2 regions of the Streptomyces sp. 11x1 genome follow, and region 1 is predicted to be linked to the other one. Evidence: riboswitches for the same ligand, from Rfam matches in the RefSeq annotation. Region 1 holds a riboswitch; the other holds the start of a gene.

What was found. A riboswitch is a leader RNA that binds a small molecule or an ion and turns the genes downstream of it on or off. The one in region 1 is predicted to bind S-adenosylmethionine.
Region 2: another riboswitch for S-adenosylmethionine. It lies ahead of P8T65_RS35025 (aminotransferase class V-fold PLP-dependent enzyme); the one in region 1 lies ahead of thrC (threonine synthase).

Annotation. Positions count from the first base shown of each region.
Region 1 is NZ_CP122458.1:5,782,984-5,792,218, reverse strand. Features, by position in the region: gene groL (chaperonin GroEL) at 1-161, opposite strand, end outside; gene P8T65_RS25505 (cold-shock protein) at 528-734, opposite strand; gene P8T65_RS25500 (ubiquitin-like small modifier protein 1) at 1,194-1,469, opposite strand; gene thrC (threonine synthase) at 1,588-2,889, opposite strand; SAM riboswitch class I at 2,907-3,078, opposite strand; gene P8T65_RS25490 (glucosyl-3-phosphoglycerate synthase) at 3,210-4,154, shown strand; gene P8T65_RS25485 (trehalose-6-phosphate synthase) at 4,453-5,865, shown strand; gene otsB (trehalose-phosphatase) at 5,958-6,833, opposite strand; gene P8T65_RS25475 (DUF3263 domain-containing protein) at 6,851-7,078, opposite strand; gene P8T65_RS25470 (extracellular solute-binding protein) at 7,368-8,588, opposite strand; gene P8T65_RS25465 (ROK family protein) at 8,856-9,235, shown strand, end outside.
Region 2 is NZ_CP122458.1:7,979,573-7,988,807, reverse strand. Features, by position in the region: gene P8T65_RS35035 (Lrp/AsnC family transcriptional regulator) at 1-90, shown strand, start outside; partial or broken gene P8T65_RS35030 (glycerate kinase) at 54-583, shown strand; gene P8T65_RS35025 (aminotransferase class V-fold PLP-dependent enzyme) at 544-1,905, opposite strand; SAM riboswitch class IV at 2,032-2,147, opposite strand; gene trpD (anthranilate phosphoribosyltransferase) at 2,434-3,498, opposite strand; gene P8T65_RS35015 (cytochrome bc complex cytochrome b subunit) at 3,653-5,293, opposite strand; gene P8T65_RS35010 (Rieske 2Fe-2S domain-containing protein) at 5,290-6,348, opposite strand; gene P8T65_RS35005 (c-type cytochrome) at 6,345-7,154, opposite strand; gene P8T65_RS35000 (heme-copper oxidase subunit III) at 7,252-7,872, opposite strand; gene P8T65_RS34995 (hypothetical protein) at 8,018-8,419, shown strand; gene P8T65_RS34990 (hypothetical protein) at 8,556-8,696, shown strand; gene P8T65_RS34985 (Ig-like domain-containing protein) at 8,704-9,235, opposite strand, start outside.

The DNA.
Region 1 (9,235 bases):
GACACACCATCGTTGGTGATCGTGGGGGCGCCCCACTTCTTCTCGAGGACGACGTTCCGGCCCTTGGGGCCGAGCGTCACCTTGACGGCGTCCGCGAGCTGGTTCATGCCGCGCTCGAGGCCGCGCCGCGCCTCCTCGTCGAACGCGATGATCTTGGCCATGTGAAGTGGTCCTCCCGGACTGGGGTGGATTGCTCCGGACCGCGCTGGCGCCCGCGACGGACGGCCTGCCTGCCTCGTGGTTCCTTGCCCCACCCGGCCTGCGGGCCTCACCGACCCGGTCCTCGTTGTCACTCTCACCTTCAGAGTGCTAACGCCAATGATTAGCACTCGACCATGCCGAGTGCAAGCGGCTCTCGATGATCCGCAGGTGAACGCGCCCGCGCACGCGCCGCCCCGGCGCCCCGCGCACACCCCTCACACACAGGAGGGCCCGCAGCACACGCAGGAGGGCCCGCACCCCTGACGGGGTGCGGGCCCTCCCGAAAAGAACGAAGAACGTCGCTGCGTGAAACCCGGCGCGTTACTTCAGCCGACCGCGAGCCGGACCATGTCCGCCTGCGGTCCCTTCTGACCCTGCGAGATCTCGAACTCGACCCGCTGGCCCTCTTCCAGGGTGCGGTAACCGTCCATCTGGATCGCGCTGTAGTGGACGAATACATCCGCACCACCGTCGACCGCGATGAAGCCGTACCCCTTCTCCGCGTTGAACCACTTGACGGTGCCCTGAGCCATGCCTAACTCCCCTATTACTGGCCCTTGCACAGATCCACACTTCGCGGATCCGGGTCAGACCTCACCCCCCAACGGTTGGGGGTGTGCGCCGGAACGCGTCGACCGCGGCCGAATGTATCTGTCCAACTGCCCTCTGCAACAGGTCAATCGGACGAGAATTCTGGACACGACCGGTCGGGAATGTACGAACAATTCGTCTGAATTCAGGGCAAGTCGGGCCCCATAAAAGGAACGAAATACGCAAAAGGCCTGCACACTTTGGCTACTTCATATAGGGCGTGCGGCGCGATCGGATATGCGCCCGGCAAGAATCACTACGGTGATCGGACCGGGTTCCCCAACTCTACAGTGCTCAACCATAGAGAATTGCCCCCTCCGCTTCTCTCGCGGAGGGGGCAATTCGGTGAACTCTCGGTAATCAAAGTTACCGACGGTTACTACCGACCGGTACGACGGCGGTCAGCCACCGGCGACCGCGGGAATGATCGAAACACCCGCACCGTCCGGCGTGGCCGTCTCCAGACCCTGCTCGAATCGGACGTCGTCGTCGTTCACGTACACGTTCACGAACCGCCGCAGCTTGCCCTGATCGTCGAGCACCCGGGCGGCGATCCCGTTGTGGTTCTTCTCCAGATCGGCGATGACCTCCCCGAGGGTCGCCCCCTCGGCACTCACCTCGGCCTGCCCGCCGGTGTAGGTGCGAAGGATGGTGGGGATGCGGACGGAAACGCTCACGATGGGACCTCCGGTCAGATGTTTTCAGGGGCGCGGGGCTGTGTTCAATGTGCGGCTGCCGCCGCGTGGGCGCGACCAGCCCCCACCGGCCCGCAGACGAACGACTGGCTAACGGGCCCTACGCGAGCCCCGCCTCACGGAACGAATCAAGGTTGGGCCGAATGGTCGCGGTCAGCCCGGTCCCGGCCACCGCGTCCAGCGTCTTCAGACCGTCCCCCGTGTTGAGCACGACCGTGGTGAGCGTCGGGTCGAGGAGTCCGTCCTCGATCAGCTTCTTCGTGACACCGACGGTCACGCCACCGGCGGTCTCCGCGAAGATGCCCTCCGTCCGCGCGAGCAGCTTGATCGCCTCGACGACCTGCTCGTCCGTCACGTCCTCCACGGCCCCACCGGTCCGCCGCGCGATGTCCAGCACGTACGGCCCGTCCGCCGGGTTGCCGATCGCGAGCGACTTGGCGATGGTGTTCGGCTTCTGGGGCCGCACCACGTCGTGCCCGGCCTTGAAGGCCACCGACACCGGCGAGCACCCCTCGGCCTGCGCACCGAAGATCTTGTACTGCTTGTCCTCGACGAGCCCGAGCTTGATCAGCTCCTGCAGCCCCTTGTCGATCTTCGTGAGCTGCGACCCGGAGGCGATCGGCACGACCAGCTGGTCGGGGAGCTGCCAGCCGAGCTGCTCGCAGATCTCGTACGCGAGCGTCTTGGAGCCCTCGGCGTAGTACGGCCGCAGGTTGACGTTCACGAAGCCCCAGCCCTCGCCGGCCGGGTCGCCGATCAGCTCGGAGCAGAAGCGGTTCACGTCGTCGTAGTTGCCCTCGATGCCGACGAGCTCGCCGCCGTAGATCGCGGCCATGACGACCTTGCCCTGCTCCAGGTCGTGCGGGATGAACACGCAGGACCGGAAGCCGGCGCGGGCGGCGGCGGCGCCGACGGCACCGGCCAGGTTGCCCGTGGAGGAGCAGGAGAGAGTGGTGAAGCCGAAGGCGCGGGCCGCCTCCAGGGCCTGCGCGACGACCCGGTCCTTGAAGGAGTGCGTCGGGTTGCCGGAGTCGTCCTTGACGAAGAGCTTGCCGGCGTCGACGCCGAGCGCGGCGGCCAGGTTGTCGGCCTTGACGAGCTGGGTCCAGCCGGGGTTGATGTTCGGCTTGGTGGCCACGTCCGCCGGGACGGGCAACAGGGGCGCGTACCGCCAGATGTTCGCGGGACCGGACTCGATCCGCTTGCGCAGCTCCTCCGTGTCGTAGGCGGAGTAGTCGTACGCGATCTCCAGCGGCCCGAAACACTCCTCGCACGCGAAGACCGGGCCGAGGGGTACGCGGTGACCGCACTCACGACAGCTCAGAGCGGCGGCGGGGCCGAGGTCTACTGTGGAGATGGAGCCGAGGGAGTCGGTGGTGCTTGCAACAGTCTGCGCAGCCATGGAGGCGAGGCCCTTTCTCCTCATCTTCCTCACGACGCACTTCGCCGTGAGACGGATTTGGCACCTTCCCTAGCCGGGAGCCTCACCACGATGACGATGACGCGACGATGCGCGAATGTCGTGGTCAGACCGGCTGGAGGGTTGCCGGGGCTTCATCGGGCCGTATCCCTCTGCCCCTCTGGATGAGCGGTATTTGGTTGTATACGCCGACGAGCCGCGACATGCGATGGTCACCAGCGTTGTCCAAGACTGTAACCGAAGGCCAGGACAGTTGAGAGAGCCGTCCGAACCGCGAGATGAACGCAGAGGAGCCGCGCACTGTGCTGAACGAAGTCGAGCGCTGGCTGAGTACCCGCTCCTGGTCCATGTCCGACCGCCCGCTCCACCGGATCATGGCCGCGAAACGCGCCACGGGACAGACGGTCAGCGTCGTCCTGCCCGCGCTGAACGAGGAGGAGACGGTCGGCGACATCGTCGCGATCATCCGTCACGACCTCATGCGCCAGGTCCCGCTCGTCGACGAGATCGTGGTCGTCGACTCCGGCTCGACCGACCGGACGTCGCAGGTCGCGGCGGCCGCCGGGGCCACGGTCGTCCACCGCGACGACATCCTGCCCCGCATCCCCGCCGTGCCCGGCAAGGGCGAGGTCCTGTGGCGGTCGCTGATGGTGACCTCCGGCGACATCGTCTGCTTCATCGACGCGGACCTCAGGGAGTTCTCGTCGGACTTCGTCTCCGGGATCGTCGGCCCGCTGCTCACCGACCCCGGTGTCGACCTCGTCAAGGGGATGTACGACCGCCCCCTGGGCTCGGCCGCCGGTCAGGGCGGGCGTGTGACGGAGCTCATGGCCCGCCCCCTGCTCAACATGCACTGGCCGCAGCTGGCCGGCTTCGTGCAGCCGCTCGGCGGCGAGTACGCGGCGCGGCGCTCGCTGCTCGAACGACTGCCGTTCCCGGTGGGCTACGGCATCGAGCTGGGCATGCTGGTCGACGCGCTGCACCTGGTCGGCCTCGACGCGCTCGCGCAGGTCGACGTGGGCGTCCGCAAACACCGGCACCAGGACGGGGCGGCGCTGGGCCGCATGTCGGCGGCGATCTACCGCACGGCTCAGCTGCGGCTGGCCCGGGGGCACCTGATCCGTCCCGTCCTGACGCAGTTCGAGCGGGGCCGGGAGGGTTTTGAGCCGCGCACGTATTCGGTGGACCTGGAGGAACGACAGCCGATGCTGGAGATCGAGGAGTACGCGGAGCGCAGGGCCGCGTAGGCGTAGGCGGCGTAGGGGGTGGGGGTGCGTGTTCCGTCGCCGGGTGCGGGTGGCTGGGGCTTCTCGCGCAGTTCCCCGCGCCGCTGAAAGACCAGGCCCTGCGGGCCTGGAAGACGGCGGGCTGCGGGATGAAGGGCATTGGGGCGCAGCCCCTGCTCCTCAGGGGCGCGGGAACTGCGCGACCAGCCCCCACGCACCCGCAGCCGCCCACGCACCACGCACCCCCTCCCCCATAGGCACCCGGTAGACGGCCGAACCGTACGTTTGACCGGTGAACTCAGGGGCTAGGTTGAGCCCTATGGCATCGACGCACAGCGCGCGGATCCTCGTCGCCTCCAACCGCGGCCCCATCACGTACACCGAGGACGAATCAGGCGCCCTCACAGCGAAGCGCGGCGGCGGCGGCCTCGTCTCCGGCCTCTCCGCGATCGACCCGGACGCGGGCGCCGTCTGGGTGTGCTCCGCCCTCGGCGACGGCGACCGCGAGGCCGTACGCCGCGGTGTCGGCGAGCCCGGCGTCCGCATGCTCGACATCCCCGCCGACGTGCACCACGACGCGTACAACGGCGTCGCCAACTCCACGCTGTGGTTCGTGCACCACATGCTGTACCAGACCCCGCTTGAGCCGTCCTTCGACGCGGAGTTCCGGCGCCAGTGGGCGTCGTACGAGACGTACAACCGCGCCTTCGCCGAGGCGCTCGCCCAGGAGGCGGCGGACGGCGCGTCCGTGCTCGTGCAGGACTACCACCTGACCCTGGTCCCCCGGATGCTCCGCGAGCTCCGCCCCGACCTGCGGATCGGCCACTTCTCCCACACCCCGTGGGCGCCCGTCGAGTACTTCCGGCTGCTGCCCGACGACATCGCCGCCCAGGTGCTCGACGGCATCCTCGGCGCCGACCGGGCCGCGTTCCTCACCCGGCGGTGGGCCGACGCGTTCACCGAGTGCGCTCGCGCCGTCCTCGGCCCCGACGCCCCGTCCGGCACCCGGATCGGCGTGCACGGCCTGGGCGCCGACGCGGACTTCCTGCGGGCCCGCGCCCACCAGGCGGACGTCGACGACCGCATCGCCACGCTGCGGGGGCAGATCGGTACGGCCCCCGACGGCTCCCCGCGCCGCACGATCGTCCGCGTCGACCGTACGGAACTCTCCAAGAACATCGTGCGCGGCCTGCACGCCTTCCGGCAGCTTCTCGACGAGCGGCCGGACTGGCGCGAGCGCGTCGTGCACATCGCCCTCGCCTACCCGTCGCGGCAGGACCTCGCGGTGTACCGGGACTACATGACCGAGGTCCAGCGGGTCGCGGACGACATCAACGAGCGGTACGGGACGCCGGAGTGGACCCCGGTCGTCCTCCACCTGAAGGACGACTTCGCGCGCTCCCTCGCGGCGTACCGGCTCGCCGACGTGGCCCTGGTGAACCCCATCCGGGACGGCATGAACCTCGTCGCCAAGGAGGTGCCGGTCGTCTCCGACGAGGGGTGCGCGCTCGTGCTGTCACGGGAGGCCGGGGCGTACGAGGAGCTGGCGGACGACGCGCTGGTGGTGAACCCCTACGATGTGGTGGGCACGGCCGCCGCCCTGCACGAGGCGTTGAGCATGCCGACGGCCGAGCGGGCGGAGCGGACGAAGCGGCTCGCCGGGGCGGCGACCGCGTTGCCGCCGACGCGGTGGTTCCTGGATCAGTTGGAGGCGTTGGAGGGCGGCCAGTAGCTCGGGGGGGCGGGTTCGTCGGCGAGTGCGGATCCGGTGGGGCTTCTCGCGCAGTTCCCCGCGCCCCTGAAAAGCACCGGGTCCCCCTGTCGCTACACGTGCTCGGCGATCGTTGCCAGCAGGTGGACAACGCCCCCGGGGCCGTCCACCACCAGGTCCGCGCGCTCCGACACCTCGCTCACCTCCGCGCTGCCGCTGCACACCAGCAGGCCCGGCGTTCCTTCGGTGCGGAGTTTCTCGACGGTGGCGAAGGCGGGGAGGTCGCCGAGGTCGTCGCCGGCGTAGAGGACGGACTCGGCGGCGGTCTCCTTGAGGTACTCGTGGAGGGCGACGCCCTTGTCCATGCCCGGGGGGCGCAGTTCGAGGACGAGGCGGCCGGGTTCGACGATGAGGCCGTGCCGGCCGGCGAGGTCGGCCAGCGGGGCGCGCAGGGCTTCGAAGGCGGCCTGCGGGTCGGTGGCGCGGCGCGTGTGGACGGCGACCGCGCGGCCCTTCTCCTCGATCCAGGTGCCCTGCCACGCGCCGACGCCGTCCAGCAGCCCGGGGAGCTCCGCGCGGACCGCGGCGACACCGGGGTGCGGGGCGGGGGCGCTGACGGTGCCGGTGACGGCGTCCCAGCGTTCGGCGCCGTAGTGGCCGAGGACGACGAGGTGTTCCAGACCGGGGACGTCGGCGAAGCCGCCGTGACGGACGGCGACGGCGGCGGGGCGACCGGTCACCACGGCGACGGAGGCGACCTTGGGGGCGAGTGCGGCGAGCGCGGCCACGGCGTCGGGGTGGGCGCGGGCCTGTTCGGGGTCGGGGACGATGGGGGCGAGGGTGCCGTCGAAGTCGAGCGCGATCACCGTACGGTCGGGTCGTCGCAGGATCGCGTCCAGCGCGTCCCGCCCGGCGGGGGTCACGGGTGTCGGCAAGGTGGCCCCGGAGTTCGCACCATGCGTGTTCTCTGCGTCCTTGTGGCTGCCCATGGCTTCGACCCTATCCGTCATCGCTCCTCGCGGCGGGCCTCTCGCACCCTTCGCAGCCGGTTGACGGTGACCGGGTCGTGGGCGAGGGCGCGGGGGTCGTCGAGCAGGGCGTTGAGGAGCTGGTAGTACCGCACGGGGGCGATCCCGAGCCGCTCCCTTATGGCCCGCTCCTTGGCCCCCGGCCCCGCCCACGACTGCCGTTCCACGGCGAGGATGGCCTGTTCACGGGGTTCGAGCGCGTCCATGGGTCGACCGTAGCGGAGGGGGGTGACAGGGCGTGTGCCAGCTCGGGGGTGCGGGTTCGGCGGCGGGTGCGGGTGATTCGTGGTTGCTCGCGCAGTTCCCCGCGCCCCTGAAAAGCAAGGGCTGCGCCCCGTGCTTTCGGCCCGCAGCCCCGTCGCTTTTCAGGCCCGCGGCCCGCCGTCTTCCAGGCCCGCGGGGCCTGGGTCTTTCAGGGGCGCGGGGAACCGCGCGAGAAGCCCCACCGGGCCGGCAGCCGCCCACGCACCGAAACCACCCACCCCCGTACGCGCCCTAACCCTCCCGATCCGCCACCTCCGCCGTCTTCTGCAACTGCTCCAGCACAACCCGCGGCTCAATCCCCGGCCGCACCGCCCGCCCGATCTGCTCCTTGACCGCCGCGCTGACATCCGCCCAGGACGTCTTGCCCACCGGCGGCAGCACCGCGTCCGGCAGCGCGTCGAGGAAGGGCCCGAGGTCCGCCTCGTCCTTGTCCGCCGCCATCTCCTCGGACGCGGACACGGTCACCGGCAGCAGGTCGTACTCCCGGGAGAAGTCGAGAACGTTCTCGTCGCTGTAGACGAAGTCGAGGAAGTCCCCGATCTCCTCCCCGTGGCCGTTCTTCTTGAAGGCCATCATCCAGTCGGCCACCCCCATGGTCGCGTGCCGCCCGCCGCCGTACCCCGGCATGGTGGCCGTCCCGTAGTCGACCCCTTCGTCCGCCGCCATCCGCATCAGGCTGGGGTGCCCGTTGAGCATGCCGACCTCCCCCCGCGCGAACGCGGCGAACGCGTCGGCCCGGTTCAGCTCCGCCGGCGCCGTGGGCCCGGTGAGCCCCTGGTCGACCAGTTTCTCCTTCAGCCAGGTGAAGGTCCGGACGTTCTCCTCGGAGTCGAGACGGTAGTTGTCGACGGTGTCGACATAGCCCGCCCCGCCGCTGAACAGCCACTGCATGGTCTCGGCCTGGGCCTCCTCGGGCCCGAGCGGCAGCGCGTAGGGAGTCTTGACCCCGGCCTCGTCGAGGGCCTCGGCGTCGGCCGCCAGCTCGCTCCAGTTGCGCGGGGCGCCGTCGAGGCCCGCCTCGGCGAAGAGCTTCTTGTTGTAGAAGAGGACGCGGGTGGACGCGGCGAACGGTATCCCGTAGGCGACGCGCCGCACCTTGCCAGCGTCGGCGAGCCGGGGGAGGAACCCGGCCTGGACGGGGATGGAGAGCAGGTCGTCCACCTCGTAGAGCCGGTCGGCGGCGGCGTAGTCCGCGTAGGTGCCCGCCTGCGCCATGTCGGGCGCCTCACCGGCGGCGACCATCTCCTTGACCTTGCGGTCGACGTCGTTCCAGGAGTACACGGTGACGTCGACCGTGACGCCCGGGGTCTTCTTCTCGTACGCCTTCACGACCGCGTCCCAGTACTTCCGGGAGCTGTTGGCCTTGGAGTCGCCGTAGTCGGCGGCGACCAGCTTCAGGGTGACGCCGGGGCCGTCGGCCGACGCAGCGCCGCAGCCCGCAAGCGTCGCCATCAGGCCCAGCACGGTCAGTGCCGCCGTCCCGCTGTTCCTGACACCGGTCTTCGTCTTCGTCCGCCTCTGTCGCTGTCGCACTTGTCCCGCCCCAAACCCGTCGCACGTACCCCGCGTGAACCAGCCTGAGTCACCGGCTCTCCGCTCAAGGCCGTTGATCACTCAACTTCCCGAACCCTCCATAAGGTCTACACCACTCCTCTCATGAGGTCTAGACCACGTGAGTGGACTAGACCTCTCGCGGGTCCAAGGGCCACACTGTCCTCCGTGAGACATGTCATCGCCCTCGACGTGGGCGGCACCGGGATGAAGGCCGCTCTGGTCGGGGCCGACAGCGCGGCCTCCGGGGGCACATCCCCCGGGGCCCCCGTCCTGCTGCACCAGGCACGCCGGGCGACCGGCCGCGAGCGCGGGCCGGAGGCCGTCGTCGCGTCGATCCTCGACTTCGCCGCCGAGCTGCGCGCGTACGGCGAACGGCACTTCGGCGAGCCCGCCCTCGCCGCCGGCGTCGCCGTGCCCGGCATCGTCGACGCCGAGCGGGGCATAGCCGTCTACGCCGCCAACCTCGGCTGGCGCGACGTCCCGCTGCGCGCGCTCCTCGCCGAACGCCTCGGCGGCGTCCCGGTCGCGCTCGGCCACGACGTGCG
Region 2 (9,235 bases), 2.2 Mb from region 1:
GGTGTGCTGGGCACCGACACGCATGTGGCGTTCCGGACGTATTCGCAGCACGACCTGGAGGCCGCGTTCGCCATCGGTCTGGACGGCTGAGCACCCGCGGAGCCGCCCCGAGACGCCCACTCAACGTGCTGTGCGGCGAGCGGGGTGTGGCCCGGGTCTTCGGCTCGCAGAAGGGGTCGACGCCGGAGCAGGCCGAGGAGCCGTCCGCGGGCTGCCCACGGCTCTGGAGAGCTGGGCGTACGCCCTGGCCCGCGACCTGCCCGACGCCGATGGCGGGATCGATCTCCGGCACGGCCCCGGCACCGGTGCCTCCGGCGGTCCCGGGGTCGGACTGGCCGCCCTGGGCGCCCGCGCCGAACTGATCATCACCGCCGAGGTCGCCCGGCGTGCCAAGCTGCACGGCCGCCCGGTCCTCGCCCTCGCCCTCGCCCTCGCGGAGGCCGTACTCCGCGCGAGCGAACTCCTCGCCGACGCCACGGAACGGGCCCTGCGGATGATCGTCCTGGGCGCACGGGTGACGGCGGGCGACCGGACGGCCGACCTTCAGACGGCCGGAACGCAACGCCCGTCCTCTGTACGGTAGTTCCACTGCGCGCCGTCCAGTACGAGCTCCTTCACCGCGCCCAGGAACCGCTCCACGTGCTCGTCGGGGGTGCCCGCGCCGAAGCTCACCCGGATCGCGTTCAGGGAGCGCTCGCCGGGCGCGGCCTCTGGGGCGCCGCACTCGCCCTGGGTCTGCGGGTCGCTGCCGAGGAGGGTACGGACGAGGGGGTGGGCGCAGAAGAGGCCGTCGCGTACGCCGATGCCGTACTCGGCGGAGAGGGCGGCGGCGAAGTGGGAGCTGTTCCAGCCCTCGACGACGAAGGAGATGACGCCGACGCGCGGGGCGTCGTCCCCGAAGAGCGAGAGGATCCGCACCTCGGGCACCTCGGCGAGCCCGGCGCGCACGGTGTCGATCAGGTGCCGCTCACGGGCGACCAGGGTGTCGAACCCGGCCTCGGTGAGCGCCTTGCAGGCGGAGGCGATGGAATAGGCGCCGATGACGTTGGGCGAACCGGCCTCGTGCCGGGCGGCGGTCTCGTGCCACTCGACGTCCACACCGCCGTCGGTGCGCCGGGTCACCTTGCGGCTGGCGCCGCCGCCCGCGAGGTACGGGTCCGCCGCGCGCAACCAGTCGGCGCGGCCGGCGAGGACCCCCGAACCGAAGGGCGCGTACAGCTTGTGGCCGGAGAAGGCGACCCAGTCCACGTCCAACTCCTGCACGGAGAGGGGGTGGTGGGGGGCCAGCTGGGCGGCGTCGAGGACGATCCGCGCGCCGTGCGCGTGCGCGGCGGCGGCCAGCTCCCGCACCGGCCAGATCTCACCGGTGACGTTGGAGGCGCCGGTGACGCAGACCAGCGCGGGCCCGTGCGGGTCGCGGTCGGCGAGGGCGGCGTCCAGGGTGGCGACGGCCTCCCTCGGCGTGCGGGGCGCGTCCAGGTAGGTGACCCGCGCGTTCCGCCAGGGCAGCAGCGAGGCGTGGTGCTCGGTCTCGAAGACGAAGACCTGGCAGTCGGCGGGGAGCGCCTGGGCCAGCAGGTTCAGCGATTCCGTCGTCGAACGGGTGAAGATCAGCTGGTCGTCGGCGCGGCAGTCGAGGAACTCCGCGACGGTCCTGCGGGCGTTCTCGAAGAGGTCGGTCGACAGCTGGGAGAGGTAGCCGGCGCCGCGGTGGACGCTGCCGTAGTAGGGCGCGTACGCCACCACGTCGTCCCAGACGCGTTGCAGGGCCGGGGCGCTGGCCGCGTAGTCGAGCGCGGCGTAGGTGACCTCGCCGCCGGTGACGAGCGGGACGGTGACATCCCGGCCCAGAACGGGCAGTGGGGCACAAACGGACTGGTCGGCGGCAAGGATGGAGACAGACATGGGGGTACTCCCGTGAGGAGGCATGCCGAAAGAAGGCATACGGAGGAAGAGAAGAAGAGAAAGGGGTGCGCGGAGGCGGGGCTCGGCGGCCCTATCGCATTCGCTTGCTCACGGGAGACTCCCTCGAAACCGCGCTTGCCGTAGACCTCGCTGCCTACGACCCGGTCTTCACCCGGGGCACCCCGCCACGGACGGAGGGTTGCCGGACAGCCAGCCGGGGCTATGGGCTGTCACTCATGACCTGAATCAGAACCTACGTGAGGTGATCGTCGCGCCGCAACTCGTGTCCGGATGGCGCGATGGGGCGCCTCATGACTCGGGGGTGCGGATTCGTCGGCGGGTGCGGGTCGGTGGGGCTTCTCGCGCAGTTCCCCGCGCCCCTGAAAAGCCGGGGCTGCGCCCCGTGCTTTTCATCGAGCCACGCCGCTTCCAGACCCGCAGCCCCGCCGCTTTCAGGCCCGCAGGGCCTGGTCTTTCAGGGGCGCGGGGAACTGCGCGACCAGCACCCACCCACCCGCACCCGACCGACTACCTGTTCGTGGCGGCAACCCACCGCTCGAGGACCCGCCGCGCCGACCCGGAATCGATCGACTCCGCCGCCTTCTCCATCCCGCCCCGCAACTGCTCCGCCAGCGGCCCGGACGTCGGCTCCAACGCCACCAGCGCCGCAGCCGAGTTCAGCAGCACCGCATCCCGCACGGGCCCCGTCTCCCCGGCCAGCAACCGCCGCGCGACATCCGCGTTGTAGGACGCGTCGGCCCCCCGCAGCGCCTCCACCGGTACCAGCTCCAACCCCACGTCACGCGGGTCGAAGCCCTCCTCGGTCACCTTGCCGTCCCGCACGACCCATACCCGCGACGTCGCCGTGGTCGTCAGCTCGTCCAGCCCGTCGTCCCCGCGGAAGACCAGCGAGGAGTTGCCGCGCTCGGCGAAGACACCGGCCATGATCGGCGCCATCCGGGGGTCGGCCACACCGACCGCCTGGGCCCGCACCTTCGCCGGATTGGCCAGCGGACCGAGCGCGTTGAAGACGGTCCTGATGCCCAACTGCCCCCGCGTGGCGGCCACATGGCGCAGCGCCGGATGGAACTTCACCGCGAAGCAGAAGGTGATCCCGGCCTCCTCGGCGACCTCGGCGACCCGCTGCGGCGTCAGCTCCAGATTGACGCCCAGTTTCTCCAGCACGTCGGACGCCCCGGACGCCGACGACGCGGCCCGGTTGCCGTGCTTGACGACCTTCGCGCCCGTACCGGCGACGACGATCGACGACATCGTGGAGATGTTGACCGTCTTGGCACCGTCCCCGCCCGTACCGACGATGTCGACGGTCCTCCCGGACACCTCGATCACCTTGGCGTGCTCGTACAGCGCCTCGACGAGACCGGTGATCTCCTCGACGGTCTCCCCCTTGGCCCGCAGCGCGACCACGAACCCGGCGATCTGCGCGTCCGTCGCCTCACCGCGCATGATCTGGTCCATCGCCCAGAACGTGGCACCGGCGTCCTGGTCGTGCCCGGACAGCAGCGCGTTCAGCACGGCGGGCCAGGAACGGCCCGCCGCGGTGTCGCCTCCAGCGGGGGTCACAGCGCTCATAGCCGCTCCTGGGTGTCGTAGCCGCGGGCAGGGGGTGCCACGCGGACCGCGAAATCACTGATACGCCCACCCTATCCAGGTCGGGGCACGGCGAAGGGCCCCCGTCCGAAGATCGGACGGGGGCCCTTCGACCGTGTGTGGCGAAGCGAAGCGATCAGTGGTGGCCGTGGCCGCTCGTGATCTCCTTGTACTCCTCGACGGTGGGCTTGGCGATCTGGCTGTCCTCGCCGTAGTAGCCCCGGTTCAGCTTGACGCGGACCTTCTCCAGGCGCGACACCTTGCGGGCGACACCGTTCTCGTCGACCGCGGGACCGAGCTCGGCCGGCTTGTACTGCTCGTGCGCCGTGAGCGTGTGCAGCTGCTCCTGGCTGAGCGGCTCGTGGACCTCGATGAACTCACCGTGCGGCAGGCGCTTGATGATGCCGGTCTCGCGACCGTGCAGGATCTTGTCCTTGTCGCGGCGCTGCAGGCCGAGGCAGATGCGCTTGGTGATGATGAACGCGAGGACCGGGGCCACGAAGAACGCGATCCGGACGAACCAGGTGATGGCGTTGATCGACAGGTGGAAGTGGGTCGCCCAGAGGTCGTTTCCACCACCGATCAGCAGGACCATGTACCAGGTGATCCAGGCGACACCGAAACCGGTCCGTGTCGGCGCGTTGCGCGGGCGGTCCAGGATGTGGTGCTCACGCTTGTCGCCGGTGACCCAGGACTCGATGAAGGGGTAGACCGCGATCGCGGCCAGCACCAGCGGGAAGATGACCAGCGGAATGAACACGCCCAGGACGAGCGTGTGACCCCAGAAGTTGATCTCCCAGCCCGGCATGACACGGATCAGACCCTCGGAGAAGCCCATGTACCAGTCGGGCTGGGCGCCGGTCGACACCTGGTCCGGACGGTAGGGGCCGATGCTCCAGATCGGGTTGATCGTGGCGATCGCCGAGATGGCCGCGATGACACCGAAGACCAGGAAGAAGAAACCGCCGGCCTTCGCCATGTACACAGGGAGCAGCGGCATGCCGACGACGTTGTTGTTCGTCTTTCCGGGGCCCGCGAACTGGGTGTGCTTGTGGTAGAAGACCAGGATCAGGTGAGCCACCACGAGGCCGAGCATGATGCCCGGCAGCAGCAGGATGTGGACCGAGTAGAAGCGGGCCACGAAGTCGCCGCCGGGGAACTCCCCGCCGAAGAGGAAGAACGACAGGTACGTGCCGACGATCGGCACGGACAGGACAGCGCCCTCCATGAAGCGGACACCGGTGCCGGAAAGCAGGTCGTCCGGGAGCGAGTAACCGGTGAAGCCGGTGAACATGCCGAGGACGAACAGCAGGAAGCCGAACAGCCAGTTGACCTCACGCGGCTTGCGGAACGCGCCCGTGAAGAACACACGCATCATGTGCACGAACATGCCGGCGAGGAAGATCAGAGCCGCCCAGTGGTGGATCTGCCGGATCAGCAGACCACCGCGCACCTCGAAGGAGATGTGCATGGTCGAGTTGAACGCCTCGGACATCAGCTGGCCCTGCAGCGGGACGTAGCTGCCGTGGTACTCCACCTCGTTCATCGACGGGTGGAAGAACAGGGTCAGGTACACACCCGTGAGGATGATGATGATGAAGCTGTACAGGCAGATCTCGCCCAACATGAACGACCAGTGGTCGGGGAAGATCTTGCGCATGTTGGCCTTGGCCAGGGAGTAGATCCCGAGCCTGCCGTCGGCCCAGTCAGCGACGCGCTCGCCGGCCGGTGCCTTGCCGCGCGGGTCGCGCGCTTCGGTGCTGGTCGTGGTGCTCATCCGCGCTCCCAGAAGGCAGGGCCGACGGGCTCGTCGAAGTCGCTCACGGCTTCGAGGTAGCCGTCTTCACCGACGGTGATGTGCAGCTGCGGCAGGGCGTGCCCCGCAGGACCGAAGATCACTCGGGCGCCATCGGCGAGGTCGAAGGTGGACTGGTGGCAGGGGCAGAGGGCGTGGTGCGTCTGCTGCTCGTACAGGGAGATCGGGCACCCCACGTGGGTACAGATCTTCGAGTACGCGAGGATGCCCTCGTGCGACCACTCCAGTGACTGCTTGTCCTTGATGTCGTTCGGCTGGATCCGAACGATCATCAGGGCGTCCTTGGCGATGTTCTTCTGGAAGTCGTGGTCGTGCTCGTCCAGGCCTTCCGGCATGGCGAAGGTCAGCGACCCGACCGCGACGTCGGAGGGACGCAGCGGCTCCATGGTGTTCATGTTGATGAGCTTCTTGCCCTTGGCCCACTGGGTGTGCCGCAGCTTGGTGCCCGGCAGCGGACCGAGGTCGCGCAGCAGGACGACGCCGGAGAGCGGGAACAGGGCCAGCGCGCCGAACATCGTGTTGCGGATCAGCTTGCGCCGGCCGAGCGCGGACTCCTTGGCACCCTGCTTGAAGTCGGCCAACACCTTGGCCTTGACCTCGGGGGCGGCCTCGATCGGGTGACGCTCGTCGGCGATCTCCACGTCCGACATCAGCGTGCGGGCCCAGTGGACCGCGCCCGCTCCGATGCAGAACAGGGCCAGCCCGAGGGTGAGCCCCAGCGCGAAGTTCAGCGCGCTGATGTGCCCGATCGGCCAGACGTAGATCGCCTTGTCGACGGGGATCGCCACGTAGGACGCGATGAAGCCGACAGTCGACAGCATCGACACCGTGAACAGCAGGGCGACCGTGCGCTCGGACCGCTTGGCGGCCCGCTCGTCGATGTCCTGGACCCGGTGCTGGTGGGGCGGCAGGCCCGGGTCCGCGAAGGGGTTCTCCTCGTCCGCGACCGCGACCGCGCCATGCGCGTCGTCCTGCTCTACGGGCAGGTTCTCTTCTGGAATCTTTTGGCTACTCATGACTTCTTGGCCTTTGCGGTCCGAGCGGCGACCCACACGGCGACGGCGATCAGCGAGCCGAGCCCGAACACCCAGCCGAAGAGGCCTTCGCTGACCGGGCCGAGCCCGCCGAGGCTGAGGCCACCGGGCTCCACGGTGTCGTCGCTGTTGACCGCGTCGAGGTACGCGATGATGTCCTTCTTGTTCTCCTCCGACAGCGTGGTGTCGGGGAAGGACGGCATGTTCTGCGGGCCCGTCTGCATGGCCTCGTAGATGTGCTTCGGGTCGACACCCTCAAGGGACGGCGCGTACTTGCCCTCGGACAGCGCACCACCCTTGCCGGTGAAGTTGTGGCACTGAGCGCAGTTGGTCCGGAAGAGTTCGCCGCCCTCGGCGATGTCCGCGCCCTCGGGGTCGTACTCGTTCTCGGTCGGGATCTCCGGGCCGGCGCCCAGGGAGGCGATGTACGCCGCGAGCTGGTCGATCTCGGCCTGCGAGTAGACGACCGGCTTCTTCGGGACCTGCGCGCCCGGCTGCTGGGCCGGCATACGGCCGGTGCCCACCTGGAAGTCGACGGCCGCCGCGCCCACACCCACGAGGCTGGGACCGTCGGAGGTGCCCTGACCGCCAGTGCCGTGGCAACTCGCGCAGCCGACGGCGTAGAGCTTCTTGCCCTCCTCGATGGTGAGGGTCTGCGCGGTTTCTTCGGCCACCGCCTTGTCCGCGGGCGCGAAGGCGGTGTACAGCCCCGCGCAGGCCGCCAGCGCGATGGTTAGGACGACGAGCGCCGCCAGCGGATGGCGTCGTCGTGCGGAGAGCTTTTTCACGGATTACCCCGGTGTCAGGATCTTCTGCGTCGGTGCTTCTGGAAGGGTCGTTCTCGGTGCGAGGCGGGCGCGTCAGTCGCCCGGCCCGGCCGCCGATCTACTTGATCATGTAGATCGTGGCGAAGAGGCCGATCCAGACGACATCGACGAAGTGCCAGTAGTAGGACACGACGATGGCCGCGGTCGCCTGCTCGTGGGTGAACCTCTTGGCCGCGTAGGTGCGTCCGAGGACCAGCAGGAAGGCGATGAGACCGCCCGTCACGTGCAGGCCGTGGAAGCCGGTGGTCAGGTAGAAGACCGAGCCGTACGGGTCGGACGAGAGCGACAGGCCCTCGTGCTTGACCAGCTCGGTGTACTCGAAGACCTGACCGCCGATGAAGATCGCACCCATCACGAACGTGACGATGAACCACATCCGGAGCTTCTTCACATCCCCGCGCTCGGCGGCGAACACGCCGAGCTGGCAGGTGAGGGAGGAGAGCACCAGGATCGTGGTGTTCGTCGCCGAGAACGGGAAGTTCAGGGTGTCGGCCTTCTCCGACCAGAACTCCGGACCGGTCACCGATCGCAGGGTGAAGTACATCGCGAAGAGGGCCGCGAAGAACATCAGCTCGGAACTCAACCAGATGATGGTTCCGACGCTGGTGAGGTTCGGCCGGTTGACCGACGGGTGCGCGTGCCCGGTTTCTACTGTCGTTGCTGTCGCCACGACCGACATTATGTCGGTCGCTTATCCCGCCCTCACTCCGGGGGGTGCCGTTCGGAGTGTTGCTCCCTTCCGTACCGGTGCTGACGTGGGGTTCGAGGGAGTAGCATCCGCGCATCGGGCCCTGTCCTTAAGACGCTGACGTCACGGAGGAACAATGCAGCCGACCGCCACGGTGCTGGTCTACAGCGACGACTCCAACACCCGGGAGCAGGTGCGGCTCGCGACCGGGCGCCGCCCCGCTCCGGACGTGCCGGCCGTGGAGTTCATCGAGTGTGCGACCCCCGCCGCCGTCATCAAGGAGCTGGACAGGGGCGGGATCGACGTCTGTGTCCTCGACGGCGAGGCCGTGCCCATGGGGGGCATGGGGGTCTGCCGGCAGATCAAGGACGAGATCTTCGAGTGCCCGCCGGCGCTGGTGCTCATCGGGCGGCCGCAGGATGCGTGGCTCGCCACGTGGAGCCGGGCGGACGCGGCGGTGACCCTGCCGGTGGAGCCGGTGGAGTTCGCGGCGGCGCTGGCCTCCCTGCTCCGCAGCCGGCAGGCGCTGAGCGCCTAGATCTCGCCTACACGGACTCGGGCCTCAGGCGAGCCTGCACCTGAGGCCCGGGGACTTCCTCCGTGCCGCCCACCAGGGCGCTGCCCTCGCGCCAGTTCTTCCAGTCGAGGTTCCAGTCGCCTGCCCGCCGGCGCTGGTGCTCATCGGGCGGCCGCAGGATGCGTGGCTCGCCACGTGGAGCCGGGCGGACGCGGCGGTGACCCTGCCGGTGGAGCCGGTGGAGTTCGCGGCGGCGCTGGCCTCCCTGCTCCGCAGCCGGCAGGCGCTGAGCGCCTAGATCTCGCCTACACGGACTCGGGCCTCAGGCGAGCCTGCACCTGAGGCCCGGGGACTTCCTCCGTGCCGCCCACCAGGGCGCTGCCCTCGCGCCAGTTCTTCCAGTCGAGGTTCCAGTCGCCGTAGCCGTTGCCGAAGGGGGCCATGGTGTCACCGGCGGAGTTGACGACCTCGACGATGTCGCCCTCGTTGATGGTGTCGTAGAACCACTGGGCGTTGTCCATGCTCATGCCGGTGCAGCCGTGGCTGACGTTGGCGTATCCCTGGGAGCCGGTGGACCAGGGGGCGGCGTGGACGTACTCACCGCTGTTGGTGACCCTGACGGAGTGGTGCACGGTCAGGTCGTAGAAGTCGGACGCGCCTATGCTGGCGCTGGTCATGCGAACGGTGCCTTCCTTGGCCAGCACCACCTTGACGCCGTTGCGGGTGTCGTAGCCGGGCATGCCGGTGGTGACCGGTATCCGCTTGACGACCTCGTCGTTCTTGTAGACGGTCATCTGGTGCGCGGCGGCGTCCGTCACGGCGACTATCTTGGCGCCG